Regions from separate parts of the Arthrobacter sp. SIMBA_036 genome, predicted to be linked through region 1. Evidence: predicted binding sites of a transcription regulator. Region 1 holds the regulator's gene; the other holds the start of a gene.
The links. The regulator HrcA, encoded in region 1, represses chaperone genes, less so after heat shock. The targets are predictions, from matches to a motif close to TTNGCACTCGNNNNNNNCGAGTGCNAA.
Positions count from the first base shown of each region.

Region 2: a site for HrcA is predicted at 1,654-1,680, ahead of SB659_RS03950 (Hsp20/alpha crystallin family protein). Genes of this name have one in related genera too.

Region 1 is NZ_JAWRXG010000008.1:55,705-63,248, reverse strand. Features, by position in the region: gene lepA (translation elongation factor 4) at 1-1,499, shown strand, start outside; gene hemW (radical SAM family heme chaperone HemW) at 1,500-2,729, shown strand; gene SB659_RS12160 (DUF4870 domain-containing protein) at 2,746-3,159, opposite strand; gene SB659_RS12155 (DUF3097 domain-containing protein) at 3,244-4,092, opposite strand; gene hrcA (heat-inducible transcriptional repressor HrcA) at 4,258-5,265, shown strand; gene dnaJ (molecular chaperone DnaJ) at 5,320-6,450, shown strand; gene SB659_RS12140 (16S rRNA (uracil(1498)-N(3))-methyltransferase) at 6,453-7,226, shown strand; gene SB659_RS12135 (GerMN domain-containing protein) at 7,241-7,544, opposite strand, start outside.
Region 2 is NZ_JAWRXG010000002.1:260,873-268,416, reverse strand. Features, by position in the region: gene SB659_RS03960 (glycosyltransferase family 4 protein) at 1-1,060, opposite strand, end outside; gene SB659_RS03955 (MerR family transcriptional regulator) at 1,209-1,622, opposite strand; gene SB659_RS03950 (Hsp20/alpha crystallin family protein) at 1,767-2,189, shown strand; gene SB659_RS03945 (J domain-containing protein) at 2,381-2,776, shown strand; gene SB659_RS03940 (hypothetical protein) at 2,773-3,150, shown strand; gene SB659_RS03935 (hypothetical protein) at 3,229-3,465, opposite strand; gene SB659_RS03930 (flotillin family protein) at 3,458-4,888, opposite strand; gene SB659_RS03925 (DUF6350 family protein) at 5,314-6,645, shown strand; gene SB659_RS03920 (hypothetical protein) at 6,642-7,091, opposite strand; gene purN (phosphoribosylglycinamide formyltransferase) at 7,103-7,544, shown strand, end outside.

The sequences.
Region 1 (7,544 bases):
CCCAAGGCATCGAGGCGCAAACACTGGCCAACTTGTACTTGGCGATGGAAAACAACCTCACCATCATCCCGGTGCTGAACAAGATCGACCTCCCGGCCGCCCAGCCCGAAAAGTACGCGGCGGAGCTGGCCAACCTTATTGGCGGGGATCCTGAGGATGTTCTCAAAGTTTCAGGCAAGACAGGCGTAGGTGTGGAGGCGCTGCTGGATAAAATTGTCCGTGACCTTCCGGGCCCCGTAGGCGATCCCGACGCTCCGGCCCGTGCCATGATCTTTGATTCTGTTTATGACACGTACCGCGGCGTCATCACCTACGTTCGTGTGGTGGACGGCATGCTGCATCCCCGTGAACGCATCCAGATGATGTCCACAAGGGCTACTCACGAGCTCCTGGAAATCGGTGTCAGCTCCCCTGAGCCCACACCTTCCAAAGGCCTCGGCGTGGGGGAGGTCGGATACCTGATCACCGGCGTTAAGGACGTCCGCCAGTCCAAGGTGGGCGATACTGTCACCAACCTCGCCAAGCCCGCGTCGGAGTCCCTGAGCGGTTACGCAGACGCCAAGCCGATGGTCTTTTCCGGTCTTTACCCCTTGGACGGCACGGACTACCCGGTACTGCGTGACGCGCTGGAAAAACTGATGCTTAATGACGCCGCGCTTGTCTACGAGCCTGAGACGTCCGCTGCGCTGGGTTTCGGATTCCGCGTTGGATTCCTGGGCCTGCTGCACCTCGAGATCACCCGTGATCGACTGGAACGTGAGTACAACCTTGATCTCATCTCCACCGCTCCCAACGTGGAGTATGAGGTAACGCTCGAGGACAAGAAGGTCATCCACGTCACCAACCCCAGCGAGTACCCCACGGGTAAGATCTCCGAAGTTCGTGAGCCGATGGTGTCCGCTACCATCCTTGCGCCCAACGAGTTCGTGGGTTCGATCATGGAACTGTGCCAGAGCCGCCGTGGCCAAATGAAGGGCATGGACTACCTGTCCGAGGACCGCGTGGAGCTCCGATACTGGATCCCGCTGGCGGAAATCGTGTTCGACTTCTTCGATCTCCTGAAGTCAAAGACGCGTGGTTATGCGTCCCTGGACTGGAAGGCCGACGGCGAGCAGGTGGCCGACCTCGTCAAGGTGGACATCCTCCTGCAGGGTGAACAGGTGGATGCCTTCAGCGCCATTACCCACCGGGACAAGGCCTACGCTTACGGTGTGATGATGACGGGCAAGCTCCGCGAGCTCATACCGCGTCAGCAATTCGAGGTGCCCATCCAGGCCGCCATCGGGTCGCGCATCATTGCCCGTGAAAGCATCAGGGCCATCCGCAAGGACGTTCTTGCCAAGTGCTACGGCGGCGACATCACCCGTAAGCGCAAACTGCTGGAAAAGCAGAAGGAAGGCAAGAAGCGCATGAAGATGGTGGGCCGCGTGGAAGTGCCGCAGGAGGCCTTCATCGCAGCACTCACCACGGACGAGTCCAAGGACAAGGCCAAGAAGTAGATGCCCAGCGTCCTCCCTTTGGGCGACCCGGCACCTGCGGATGGCATGTTGCCCCCGCAGGTGCTGTCCGGCGTCGAGCATCGCAAGTTCGGGCTTTACGTGCACATCCCGTTTTGCGCAGTCCGCTGTGGCTATTGTGACTTCAATACGTACACAGCTACCGAGCTCGGTGGTGGCGCTTCCCAGGATGCGTACGCAGAGACCGCCATCTCCGAGTTGCAGTTCGCCGGCACAGCATTGGACGCTTCGGGTGTTCCCAGCCGTCCCCTGAGCACGGTGTTCTTCGGCGGCGGAACTCCGACGTTGCTTCCGGCCGAAGACCTCGCCCGCATCCTCGGTGCCGCCGTCGAAAAGTGGGGCCTGGAGCCGGGTGCTGAGGTGACCACCGAGGCCAATCCCGATTCAGTGACGCAGGAATCGTTGAAGGTGCTGGCTGAGGCCGGCTTCACGCGCGTCTCCTTTGGCATGCAATCAGCCGTTCCACACGTCCTGAAAGTGCTGGACCGTACACACACTCCCAGCCGCGTTCCGCTCGTAGTGCAGTGGGCGCGCGAGGCCGGTTTGTCCGTCAGCCTGGACCTCATTTACGGTACGCCGGGGGAGTCCATGGCCGATTGGCAGTTGTCGCTGGAAACGGCACTTTCCTACGCACCGGACCACATCAGCGCCTATGCGCTGATCGTGGAGGACGGCACCAAGCTCGCCGCACAGATCCGTCGCGGCGAGGTGCCCGGAATTGACGACGACGATCACGCCGCCAAATACGAACTCGCCGATAAATTGATCTCCGAATCCGGATTGAGCTGGTACGAAGTCAGCAACTGGTCCCGAACGCCGGAGCAGGCATGCCAGCATAACCTCGCCTACTGGCGCGGAGACGACTGGTGGGGCATTGGCCCCGGAGCCCACTCCCACATGGGCGGCGTGCGCTGGTGGAACGTCAAGCACCCCACGGCATACGCCTCACGGCTGGCTTCGGGAAGTTCGCCTGCCGCCGGGCGTGAGACATTGGACTCCGCTACCCGCGAGGTGGAGCGAATCATGCTCGAGGCGCGGTTGGGGACCGGATTGGTCGTTAACGCCCTGGATGCCGTGGGACGCCATGCGATGGCGGGCCTGATCGCGGACGGACTAGTGGACCCGGTGGCCGCTTTCAAAGGCCGCTTGGTGCTCACCTTGAAGGGCAGGCTGTTGGCCGACGCCGTGGTGCGCCGGATTCTTACCGACTAGTCGACTCGCTGCGGAACTACTTGATCCAGCGCAGGTTCAGCTTGTATCGATGCGGTTGACCGTGGTTTACCCGGATCCCGGCCGATACGGAGAAGCACGTCAGCGCAACCCAAATGGCGGTGGCGATGATGGCAAAAACGTTGCCCACCACAGGCAAGAGGACCAGGATGTTTGCCAGCACAGCGGCGATCGTGGGAGGTAGCGTGAAGTTCAGCGCCTCCCTCGATTCCTGGGCGGTGAACGGCCCGCGATCGCGGAAAATCAGGTAGATCAGCAGGGATGGCAAGCACCCGAGGATCCCTCCGAAGTGCGCCAAAGTGGCCCACTGCCGGTCCTCGCCGGCAGTCAGCGGAAGTGCGTTGGCAGGCGCGCCATGGTACTGGGGCTGGCCTGCGGCTCTGCCTGGTTCGTCAGGAGCGTTCTCTGCCACGGTGTCTTCCCTTTGCTTTACGATGCTGCGGTGTTGCTGTCCCAGAATACTTGGTCCTGTGCCCGTCCCAAGACCAACGCCCTGTCACTGCGCTGTCAGGAAGTCGATCACTTCTTCCACCCTGCCCAATAACGACGCTTCCAGATCAGCGTAGCTGCGAACCGCGCCCAAAAGCCGTTGCCATCCCAAGCCGACGTCCTCGGCAGTTTCGTGCGGCCAACCGAAGGCACGCAAGATCCCGGTCTTCCAATCCAGCCCCCGAGGGACCGCGGGCCACTGCTCAATGCCCAGCACCTTCGGCCTGATGGCCTGCCAGACGTCCACGTACGGGTGGCCCACGATCAGTACATTGCCGGCCGCGCCCGGCACTGTCATCGCTTCCGCGGCAATGCGCGACTCTTTGGAGCCAGGCACAAGGTGGTCCACCAGAATGCCAAGTCGGCGTGTGGGACCGGGAGAGAAAGCGGCAATGGCTGATTTGAGGTCGTCCACCCCGTGCAAGGGTTCCACCACAATGCCTTCGACGCGGAGATCGTCTCCCCAGACCTTCTCGACCAGTTCGGCGTCGTGCTTGCCCTCAACCCAGATCCGGCTGGACATCGCTACCCGGGCGCGCTGGCCTTGAACCTTGACCGAGCCGGAGGCGGTGCGGCCGGTGGATGCCCCTGAAGCGGGACGCGGGGCAGGTGGCAGGAGCCGGACCGCTTGGCCCTCCAGGAGGAAGCCAAATCCAAGTTGGAACGACTTCGTCTTTCCACGCCGGTCCTCCAAGGACACGATGTGCATGCCGCCGGACTTCTCCACCCGTGTCACTTCGCCGACCCATCCGGACTGCACGTCTTCAAGGACCATGCCTCGCTGGACGGGTACCTCGGGAAGTTGGCGTTTGGCGGGGGCCGCCAGGTCCTGTGGGCCCCAATGGTCGAAAGCCAAGGTCTTCTTACCTCTTCGCGCTCGAATCAGACCGGTTTGCTGCCGGCCCCGCGCGCTTGAATCTCCGCGGGCGGTTTCAATGCTAGCAACGCGTTGGCTCATACTAGACTTGTTAGCACTTGGGCATGTTGAGTGCTAACCCATGAGATGTCAGGAGGTGGAGCAATGAGTGAGCCGCGCAAGTTGGAAGTGCTGCGCGCAATCGTTGAGGATTACGTTCATTCAAGGGAGCCTGTAGGATCCAAGGCCCTGGTTGAACGCCACCACCTCGGCGTTTCGAGTGCCACCATCCGCAATGACATGGCTGTCCTCGAAGAGGAGGGCCTCATTGCCGCGCCCCACACCAGCGCTGGGCGTATCCCCACGGACAAGGGCTACAGGCTGTTCGTGGACCGCATCTCGCAGGTTAAGCCGCTTTCCGCGGCTGAGCGCCGTGCCATCCATTCGCTGCTTGAGGGCCCCGACGACGTCGATGACATTCTTGAACGTACCGTGCGGCTCCTTTCCCAGCTCACCAACCAGGTCGCCGTCGTGCAGTACCCGCACTCAAGGAGAGCGGTGGTACGCCACGTCGAATTCGTGCTGCTGGCGCCCCAGCAGGTGCTGGTGGTCCTGATTGCCGATACCGGAAGCGTCGGGCAGAAGGTCATCGATGTAGGGTTCGACGTCGGCAATGAGGCGCTGATGATGTTGCGGTCCAGGTTCCTCGGCAGTATCTCGGGTACCCAGGTGGATCTCTTGCCCCAAGTCCTTCCGTCCGTCGTGGCGCTTTGCCCCCCTGAACTCCGTGGGGTGGCGCAAACCCTGGCGCATGGCCTCCAGGTGCTCAGCGGCAACAGCCGTGAAGAACGCATCCTGATGGCCGGCACGGCAAACCTGGCGCGTTCCAACGTGGACTTCCCTTTGAGCATTGGTCCGGTGCTGGAGGCCCTTGAGGAACAAGTTGTCATGCTCCGGTTGTTATCGGATATGGGTGATGACCCCCGGGGAGTAACTGTCAGTATCGGGAGGGAAAATCCCTATGACGGTTTGGCCGAGGCGTCCGTTGTGGCAACTGGCTATGGATCCGGTGCCAAGGTGGGCATTTTGGGACCAACCCGCATGGATTACCCAACAACCATGGCCGCCGTGCGAGCGGTGGCCCGCTACCTTTCCCGCATTCTCGGCGACTAAGACGCCGTCCATCATCGGAATACCTGCAGTAACAACAAGGAAGAGATACAGACTTTGAGCAGCCACTATGACGTTTTGGGAGTCTCGCCGGAAGCCACCGGGGAAGAGATCAAAAAGGCGTACCGCAAGTTGGCGCGGAAGCTCCACCCGGACGTAAATCCCGGGGAGGATGTCGCTGAGCAGTTCAAGGCCGTGACGCATGCTTATGAAGTTCTGTCCGACCCGCAGAAGCGCCGTGTCTACGATGCAACCGGCAACGAGAACGGCACCGATAACGGCTCCGGCGCATATTCCGGCCAAGGGTTTGCCTTCCAAGACATCTTCGACACCTTCTTCGGAGGAGGCGGCGGACACGGTCACGGTGGTCCTGCTTCCCGTGTCCGCCGCGGCCAGGATGCCCTCATCAGTGTGCGTATCGACCTCAAGGACGCCGTCTTCGGCGTCAACAAGAAGCTTGAGGTGGACACAGCCGTGGTTTGTCCCACCTGTGACGGCAGCTGCTGCCGTCCCGGAACCCAGCCGGAGCGCTGTGACATCTGTGGTGGCAGCGGCCAGGTCCAGCGGGCCGTCAGGTCAATCCTGGGCCAGGTCCTGACCACTGCGCCCTGTGGGTCATGCGAGGGATTCGGTACGGTCATCAAGGATCCTTGCAACGAATGCAGCGGGCAAGGCCGGATTCGCAGCCGCCGCTCCCTGACCATCAAAGTTCCGGCAGGCGTTGCCACGGGTACCCGGATTCAGCTGTCCGGACAGGGCGAGGCCGGACCCGCCGGCGGCCCTGCTGGTGACCTCTACGTGGAAATCCGCGTCAACAGCGACTCGGTCTTTGTACGGGAAGGCGATGACCTCCACGCGACGCTCAGCGTCCCGATGACAGCAGCGGCCCTGGGGACTGAGGTGCAGTTGGAGACCTTCGACGGCGAGCAGGACATCGATGTCAAGGCGGGCACGCAGTCCGGGGAAATCATCACCCTCCGGGGCCTCGGGGTAACCCACCTCCGTGGCTACGGTCGTGGCGACCTCAAGGTGCACCTCCATGTGGAGACACCCACCAAACTCGACCCTGCCCAAGAGGAGCTGCTCCAGCAGCTGGCGAAGCTTCGTGGTGAGCAATTCACCGAAGGCAAGCTGGTGGCCAGCGGGGGCATGTTCGCGAAGCTTCGGGACAAACTCGGTAACCTTTAGCGGTGAGTAACCCCGTTTTCTTCGCAGAGCCCGGCAGTCTGGAAACCGTCACACCGGGCGCGAGGTTCGTCCTTGAGGGGCCCGAAGCCCGGCACGCCGTTACGGTCAAGAGAATCGGTATCGGGGAGTCGGTCGATATATCCGACGGCGCCGGGTTCCGGTTGACGGGAACGGTGGCCGACGCGGGAGCCGGGACACTGACCGTCACCGCGTCGGGTGTGGAATTCGAGGATCGGCCGGCCGTTCGGCTGGTGCTGGTTCAGGCGTTGGCCAAGGGCGACCGTGACGAGCTTGCCATCGAGACGGCAACGGAACTTGGGATCGACGCCGTCGTGCCCTGGCAAGCGGAACGCTCCATCGTGAGGTGGAAGGGTGATCGCGCGAGGAAGGCGCACGCGAAGTGGGAGTCCGTGGTCACGGCCGCAGCAAAGCAGGCACGCAGGGCGTGGATCCCCGAGGTGCGCCCCATCGTGGAATCTGCCGGGTTGGCCCCGCTGGTTGCAGCAGCCGATCTGGCGATCATCCTGCACGAAGACGCCAAGAATTCGTTGCGGGGAGTTCTTGAGGCCGCTGCAGGACTTGAAATAACAGCATCGGCGCCTGCACGCGAGGTTCTGCTGATCGTCGGCCCCGAGGGGGGAATTTCTCCTCGCGAGGTCACACGCCTCAGCGACGCCGGGGCAGTGACCGCGCTCTTGGGTCATCACGTGTTGAGGTCCTCAACGGCCGGTCCGGCCGCCGTCGTCCTGGCAAGCGACATTCTCGGCCGATGGTAGTTGGGTGACCAGCTCTATCCGACAGTGAAAAGCTTGGTGTCCGTGCTCGTTTCGATCGTCGCGCCGGAGCCGTCCACCTGAGACACGCGGACCTCGTACTTGCCTCTCTTCAGGGTGGCGCTGAAGGTGAACAGTCCATACTGTCCGGCGTCCCCGCTGGCTTTGGTTTGCCCGGTTAGCAGGCTCGTTTTGTCGGCCGTTCCGTTGTCTTGGAGCAGCTGCCAGGTGATCGGCTTGGAACTGTCCGTGCTTCGGCCATTGAACTTGACCAGGCCTGCAGGAAGGGTCGTGTCTTCCTGGGGATCAATAATCCACAGC
Region 2 (7,544 bases), on a different contig from region 1:
GCCACGTCCGCCCCTGGACCGACGCAGTTGCCGCCGTCGCGAACGCTCGGCGCTTGGCGTCGTCGCCCATGAGGTCCTGCACGTAGTCGTGAAGCTGGCCGAGATTCCCGGGCTCGTACAGCCACCCGGTGCGCGAATTTTCGACGAGGTCCAAGGGGCCGCCGCGGCCTGTCGCTACCACGGGAACGCCCGACGCCATGGCTTCTTGGATGGTTTGGCAGAAGGTTTCGAACTCGCCCGGATGGACGAAAAGATCAAAGGAGGCCACCGCCTCAGCCAGGGCCTCAGCGCCGAGGAATCCCATAAACACAGCGTCAGGGAGCGCTGCCTCCAGTGCCGAGCGTTGCGGCCCGTCGCCCACGATCACGAGCTTGGTGTTCGGCAGATCGGCCAGCACTGCGAGGTCCTCCACCTGCTTTTCGACGGCGAGGCGGCCGACGTAGCCGATGATCCGTTGACCGCGCGGCGCTACTGAGCTGCGCCACGTCGTCGAACGTTTCGCGGGGTTGAAGCGTGCGGTATCCACACCGCGCCGCCACATGTCCACGCGCAGGATGCCGCGTCCGCGCAACTGGTTCAGCGCGAATGTGGACGGCACCAGGGTTCGGGTGGCGAGGAGATGGATGTTGTCCACACGGTTCCAGGCCCAGTTCTCCAGGAATGGCACGCCGTAGCGGGCCGCGTAGCTGGGAACCTCGGTTTGGTAGATCGCCACGCTCGGGATGCCGAGTTGATGCGCGGCCTGCACCGCGCGCCAGCCGAGGACGAATGGTGAAGCGAGATGCACGACGTCGGGCGAGAAATCGGCAAGGATTCGCTTGACCCGATTCACACCACCCAGCGCAACCCGCACATTCGTGTAACCGGCCAGCGGCACCGAGGGAAGCCGGTGCACATAGGCACCTTTCTCGACGCTCGAAACATCAGTGTCCGACGTCGACGGCGCGATCACCATCACCTCATCCCCGCGCTCCTGCAGATGCTCCAGCACCCGCAGTATCGAGTGGGTTACCCCATTCATCAGTGGCAGGAATGATTCGGCGACGATTGCGATCCTCACGCCTTCAACGGTGGTCGGGGCGGTTGGCGGTGCGGGTTCGATCCGGTGGCCTGTGGAGGAAGAGTTGGTTAACAGGTGGGGGTTGGGCTTACCATGGCAGATCCACCTGCGGGAGCCCGAATAGCTTGAGCACAGCAGGGGCTAGGACTTAGCCTTCCCGGTCGCTGCGGGTGCGCGCCCGCTTCAGATCCCTCCGCAGCCCCTTGTTATCCGCCCGGAGTTCGCGGTTGTCGTCCGCCAACCCCCGGTTGTCCTCGGTCAGCCCACGGTTTTCCGCCTCCAGCTCGAGCACGAGTTTCACCCCGGCCAGGTTGAGCCCTTCATCCAGGAGCGCTCCGATTCGGCGCAAAGTCGCGAGGTCCGACTCACTGTAGCGGCGAGTGCCGCCGTCGGTCCTTTCCGGAGTGAGCAAGCCTCTGCGTTCGTACTGCCGGATGTTCTGTTGCCCGGTACCGACCAGTTCCGCTGCAACGGAAATGGCGTAAACGCCCATCGCGTCCCGTTCGCGAACGTCCCTTCCGCCGTCGTGCTCCACTGCACCTGAGCCGCCAGAACCAGCCATCAAACCCCCTCAAAAATCTTCGGAAAATCCACTTGCACCACTCTCTCACCAGTGCTATAAAAAATCTATACCAGCCAACACAGATCCACCGGAAGGCTGGTACGAACAACAGATCAGCATCACGATCAAAGGAGTGAGAACAAAATGCTGATGCGCACTGACCCGTTCCGCGATTTCGACCGGCTCGCCCAACAGGTTTTTGGCACAACAGCACGCCCGGCGGGCATGCCCATGGACGCTTGGCAGGAGGGCGAAGAATTCGTTGTCGCGTTTGATCTGCCCGGTGTCAGCCCCGATTCCGTCGACCTCGACGTCGAACGTAACGTCCTGACGGTCAAGGCGGAGCGGAAGTCGCCAGCTGGCGAGAACACGGAAATGATCGCCGCCGAACGCCCCCAGGGCGTCTTCAGCCGGCAACTGATCCTGGGCGACACGCTGGATACCGACGGCGTCAAGGCCAGCTACGACGCCGGCGTGCTGACCCTTCGCATCCCCGTTGCAGAGAAAGCCAAGCCGCGGCGTATCGAAATCACGTCGAACGGACAAAGGCAGGAGATCAACGCCTAGTCCGGCAGGACCGGGAGCATCAGACCGACCGCATCGGAAAAGTTGGGCGCAGGCTTCGTGCCACCCCACAGCGCATCTTGCGCAAAGAAAACGCGGCCCCCGACGTTGCTTCCCGATGGATGGCCCTCGGCTCACGCCGGGGGCCATCTCAAACCCCTACCCGCACCGGAAGCAAACGCACGGAAACAACAGTGAGCAACCAACCCGATCACTACGCGATCCTGCAGGTGGCCCCCGACGCGACCGCCCGTGAGATTACCCACGCGTACCGCTCGCTGCTCCGCACCCATCACCCGGACACACGCCAAGCTGACGACGACGGCGGCGCACTTTCCGCGGCCGACGTCCAGCAACTGCACGCCATCATGCAGGCGTACGGCGTTTTGTCGGACCCGAGGAAGCGGGCGGCTTATGACCTCGCGCGCTCTGGCCTGCCTGCTCGGACTGCCGGGACGCCTGTGAGGGTTCGCGTTCACCGGACAACGCCGCCCGCCCCCGGCAATCCGGACCAGCCGCCCCTATCCTTCGGCCCGCCGCGTTGGGCTCCGCCGTCTTACAACACCCGAACACCAAGGAGTCATTCATGAGCGCATGGCGTCCCTACGACGGCCACATCATTCCTGCGTTTTACGAACGGTTCGAGAAGCGCTGGGGGAGGGGGACGGCGCCGTTCCTGGATCCCGAGGTCCACGAGCAACCCATGCCGCGGGCGCAATGGATCAACCCGGACACGGGAGCGGCGGTGGCGGTAGTGCCGATCTGGGCGGACGACCCGGAACACCGATCGTTTGGCGTGTTCTACCTTCCGCCCGCAGGGGATATCTGGATGCTCCGCCCCGGGCCCACAACATTCATGGAACCCCGAAGCGGGGCAAGCCAAGAGCATGTGACCCTGCGCAACGATGCCTTCAAGAAGGCCGTCAACCATGCCAAGGAGTTCATCTACGGCCCGCAACTATGAGTTGCACACCACCGAGGGGCGAGATCTCGAGGGAATAAGCATCCCAAAGTGCCGAGAGCTCGCCCCTCGATGAAGCTCCTACTCCCTTAAAACCTCGGGCAACTCATCCACATACACCGTCTGGGGCGGCTCGTAGTAGATCACCAACACTTTCTCGCCCACCGGGAACACACTCGTCTTGTCGAACGGGTGGGCGAAGAACGCACTCGTCCCTCCTTGGAAGGGGAGCATGACCTCGCCTATGGTGCCAGGTGCGATGGTGCCGGTCACCCGGCCGATTTTTCCGGTCAGGCTGCGGTTGACGTCCTTATGCATTGGGAGCTTTCGACGGCGGAGGCGCTTCCTTTCCGCGCAACGCCGACGCCAGGGAGGGCAGGAAGCTACCGACCTGCGACAAGATTCCACCCACCATGCTGTTCAGGCCATCGCCGCCGTTGAGCACCGTGAGCTGCCCGATGCGGGAGAAAGGTTCGGCCGCGGCGGAAACGATCGCTGGCATGTTCTCTGCGATCTGCTGGGAGATCACAGCATCCTGGTTGGTCTCCAAGGCTTCACCACGAGCCTTGATGCCCTCGGCTTCAGCCAGCGCCTTGGCCTTCACCGCCGAAGCGGCAGCGTTGCCACGCGCCGTCGTCGCCGCTGCCTCGGCTTCACCCGTCAGGCGAGTGGCACCAGCCATTGCTGCCGCCGCGCCTGCATTCGCTTGGGCTTCGAGTTCAACGCGCCGCGCATTGGCCTGGGCGTCAAGCTCGGTACGCCTGGCCAGTGCTTCCGCAGCACTGATATCCGCTGCCTTTTTGGCTTCGGCTTCCGTCCGCTGGGCGTAGGCCTTCGCGTCCGCGGGCTTGCGGATGGTGGTCTGTAGTTTCTGCTCTTCGCGGTCGGCCTCGAGTTTGGCCACTTCCGTTTCCTGGACCACCACTTGCTGGCGGGCGGTGGCATCGGCCAAAGGCCCCGCTTGGGCGGCGTTAGCGCGAGCCTGCTCGGCGTTGGCCTGGGCCGCGGATTGCTTGATGGCCGAAAGGCTCTGGGCATCGGCGATCAGCGCCGCAGCTTCTGCTTCCTTTTCCGCAGCTTCGCGGTTCCGGGTGGCCTCGGCGATCCGGGCTTCCATCTTGACCTGCGCAATGTGTGGCTTGGCGAGGTTCTGGATATAGCCGGTGGGATCCTGCAAATCCTTGATTTGCAGGGAATCAACCACCAGGCCGAGCTTCTCCATCTCCACGCCGCTGGCGCTCCGCACCAGTGAGGCAAGCTTGTCCCGCTCCCGGATAATCTCCTCCACGGTCATGCTGCCGATGATCGAACGCAGGTGCCCTTCAAAGACGTTGTACACCTGGCTTTCCATCCGGGGCTGCTGGCCGAGGAACCGCCGCGCCGCGTTGGCAATGAACGGTGGAGCATCGCCGATTTTGTAGATCACCACGCCATCAACGATCACCTGGATGCCTTGGGAGGTCACACAGGAAACTTTGAGCTCTGTCTCGTTCAGCGTCAGCGCGAGGGTGCGCACTGTCTGAAGTCCCGGAACCACCAGTGCGCCCTTCCCGGTGACAATCTTGAAGTCCATGCCATCGGTGTTTTCAAGTGTGCCGCGTGTCAGGCCCGAGATGATCAATGCCTCGTTGGGCTCGGCTACCTTCCACATTGCCTTGGTGGCCACCCACACGAAACCGATAACAAACAGGACGCCGAGAATCATGGCGATCAGTGGAAAGAATGCAGCAAGGTCTTGCATCGACCTGTCCCTTCAGAAAGTGAACCGCCCACACTGGTTGACCCCCAATAGGCCAAGTGGTTGCTCGTGTACACAGTCTTGTTCTGAGGGAGCTGCTAAGTCCAGCACGTTTGTGCGTCATTTGTGCCGGTTCGTCCGAAGGCTCTTGCAAGGAGGCAAAAAAGAAGGCTGGTGCAGCCGGTCGAATGAATTCGAAGGGCGGCTGCACCAGCTGCTAGTACGACTTTCTGTTATGCGTTGTGACACCTGTCCATTGGCCGCTCCTAGTTCCCGGCTTCGATTAATTTCCGGGCCTTCAACGCCTGCGCATCCCCCTGGGAACACCTCCCATCTTACGGCGGGGCACCGCAAAAAGCGCTGAATTTCGGGTCAGCCCAGGGGCGCCTGCCGGGGGAGGGCTGCGCTCCGTGGCACGATAGATCACGATGAAACTGCGCGCTGATCAGACCGGAAACCGTGGCCTCCCGATGCCCCTTTGGCTACAGGGTGGTTTGGAAGCGGTGCAAGCAGCATTCATCTCAGCCATTGTGGTGGTGCTTCCACTGCTGGGCGTCTGGGCAACCGACGGTTTCCAGAACCGCAACGTGGATTTCCTGGCCCGCCTGGCCGGCCAAGCGTGGCTCCTGATCCACGGCGTTTCCTTGAACCTGGCACAGGTCAACCCAGGCACCGTGGCCCAACACGGATCAGGAATTCTGTCCCTGATCCCGCTGGGCCTGACACTGATTCCATTTCTGCTGGCATGGCGGACGGGCCGTCGCCTGGCCCGCGCGTCCTACACGGACCAGCTGTGGCAGGCATTCCTGGGAGCCCTCCTGGTGTATGGCGCGTTCGGGATAGCCACCGGCTTCGTCTGCCGGACACCCGAAGTTGTGATCAACCTCTGGTTCGCCATGACCATCCCACTGATTCCCTTCGGCTTGGGGATAGTGGTTGGAGCGCGACGTGAAGCGGGCTCGTGGAGCCGCCTCATCGGGGTCGACGCCGTCACGTGGCTCGCGCGCACCAGCCAACACTCTCGCTGGGCCGGATCCTACGTGGGGTCGGCCATCAAAGCAGGTTTCGTTGCCGCCGTCGCCTCTGTCTGCCTGGCCGCTGTGTTGTTGGCCGTGACCATCGTGATGCACTGGACGGATATCATCGCCGTCTACGAAGGGCTCAAAGCCGGTGCCATGGGCGGTGCGGTGCTGACCATCGCGCAGCTGGGCTTCCTGCCGAACCTGGTCTTTTTCGCCCTTGCCTGGTCCTCCGGTGCGGGGTTTTCCTTGGGCGTCGGTTCGCACGTGGGTCCGCTTGGCACCGCCGTCGGGCCCCTCCCGGCCGTCCCCATCTTCGGTGCGCTTCCCGCCGGACAGCTCGACGCCGGACCGATGGCGCTTGCGCTTCCGGTGGTCGCTGGCATCCTTGCGGGTTGGTGGTTCCTGCGCGCAGGCGAGAACCACTTTGACGAATGGCTGTCCATCAAAATCAAGGCCCGTTGGTTCACGGCAGCCGTGTCCACGCTGTTCCTCGGGGCGTTGGTGGGCGCGATCGCCGGTGCCCTCTGCGGCGTTGTGGTGTGGATTTCACGCGGTTCGGCCGGCATTGGGCGGCTCACGGAAATCGGCCCCGACCCGATCAGGACGGCACTCTGGCTGGCCACGGAAGTGGGTATCGGCGTCGTGATCGGTTATGCGGTGGGGCCGTGGCTGGAACGTCGGCAGAAGCTGCGCGAAGCGGACCTGGACCACGCAGTTTACGACGACGAACACGCCTAGCGCAGGGCAGCCGGCATCGATTTTTCCAACTGGGTGAGGCACTGCGTCTTGGCGGATTCCGTCAATGCGGCCCGTGAACAAGCCTGGTAGGTGCTGACCTGCGTGAAGAACAGGGTGGTGGTGAGGATCAGGAGGCACATGACGGCGGTGACGATGAGCCCGGAAATGGTGCCGAACAACACCAGCCGCGGGTGCCTGAACTTCACAGTCCGCACCAGGACAACCACTCCAAGCACCAAACCGATCACCGTCAGCAAAGCGCTCAGCCACACGTAGTTCACGTTCAGGGAGAACACGAAGAAGGATCCCAAAGCGGCCAGCAAGAAGGCGCGGAACAACATCTGGGTCACGCCAAAAGCGGCTTTCTCGGCCTCACTGTACGGTTGTTTGCTCCGCTTGGGGCCGGCGTCGGAATTCATGTTTTCCAGCCTACGCGAGCCGGCCATAAGCTAGTGCAATGCGAATTGTTGTCCTCGTCTCCGGTACCGGCTCCAACCTCCAGGCTGTCATCGACGCCGTGAAGTCGGGTGAACTGGATGTCGAGATTGCCGCCGTGGGAGCGGATCGCCCCGATACCTACGGGGTAGAGCGCTCCGAAGAGGCCGGGATCGAAACGTTCGTGGTCAACTTCAACTCCTTCCAGACCCGCGCTGAGTGGGATGCAGCGCTGCGGGACAAGGTCCTCTCCTACCAGCCCGACGTCGTGGTCTCCTCAGGGTTCATGCGCATTGTCAGCGCGGACTTCATCGACGCCTTCGGCGGCAAATACGTCAACACGCACCCGGCCCTGCTCCCGTCGTTCCCCGGCGCCCACGGGGTTCGTGACGCCATGGCGTACGGCGTCAAGGTCACTGGGTGTACCGTTCACTGGGCCGACGCCGGAGTGGACACCGGGCCGA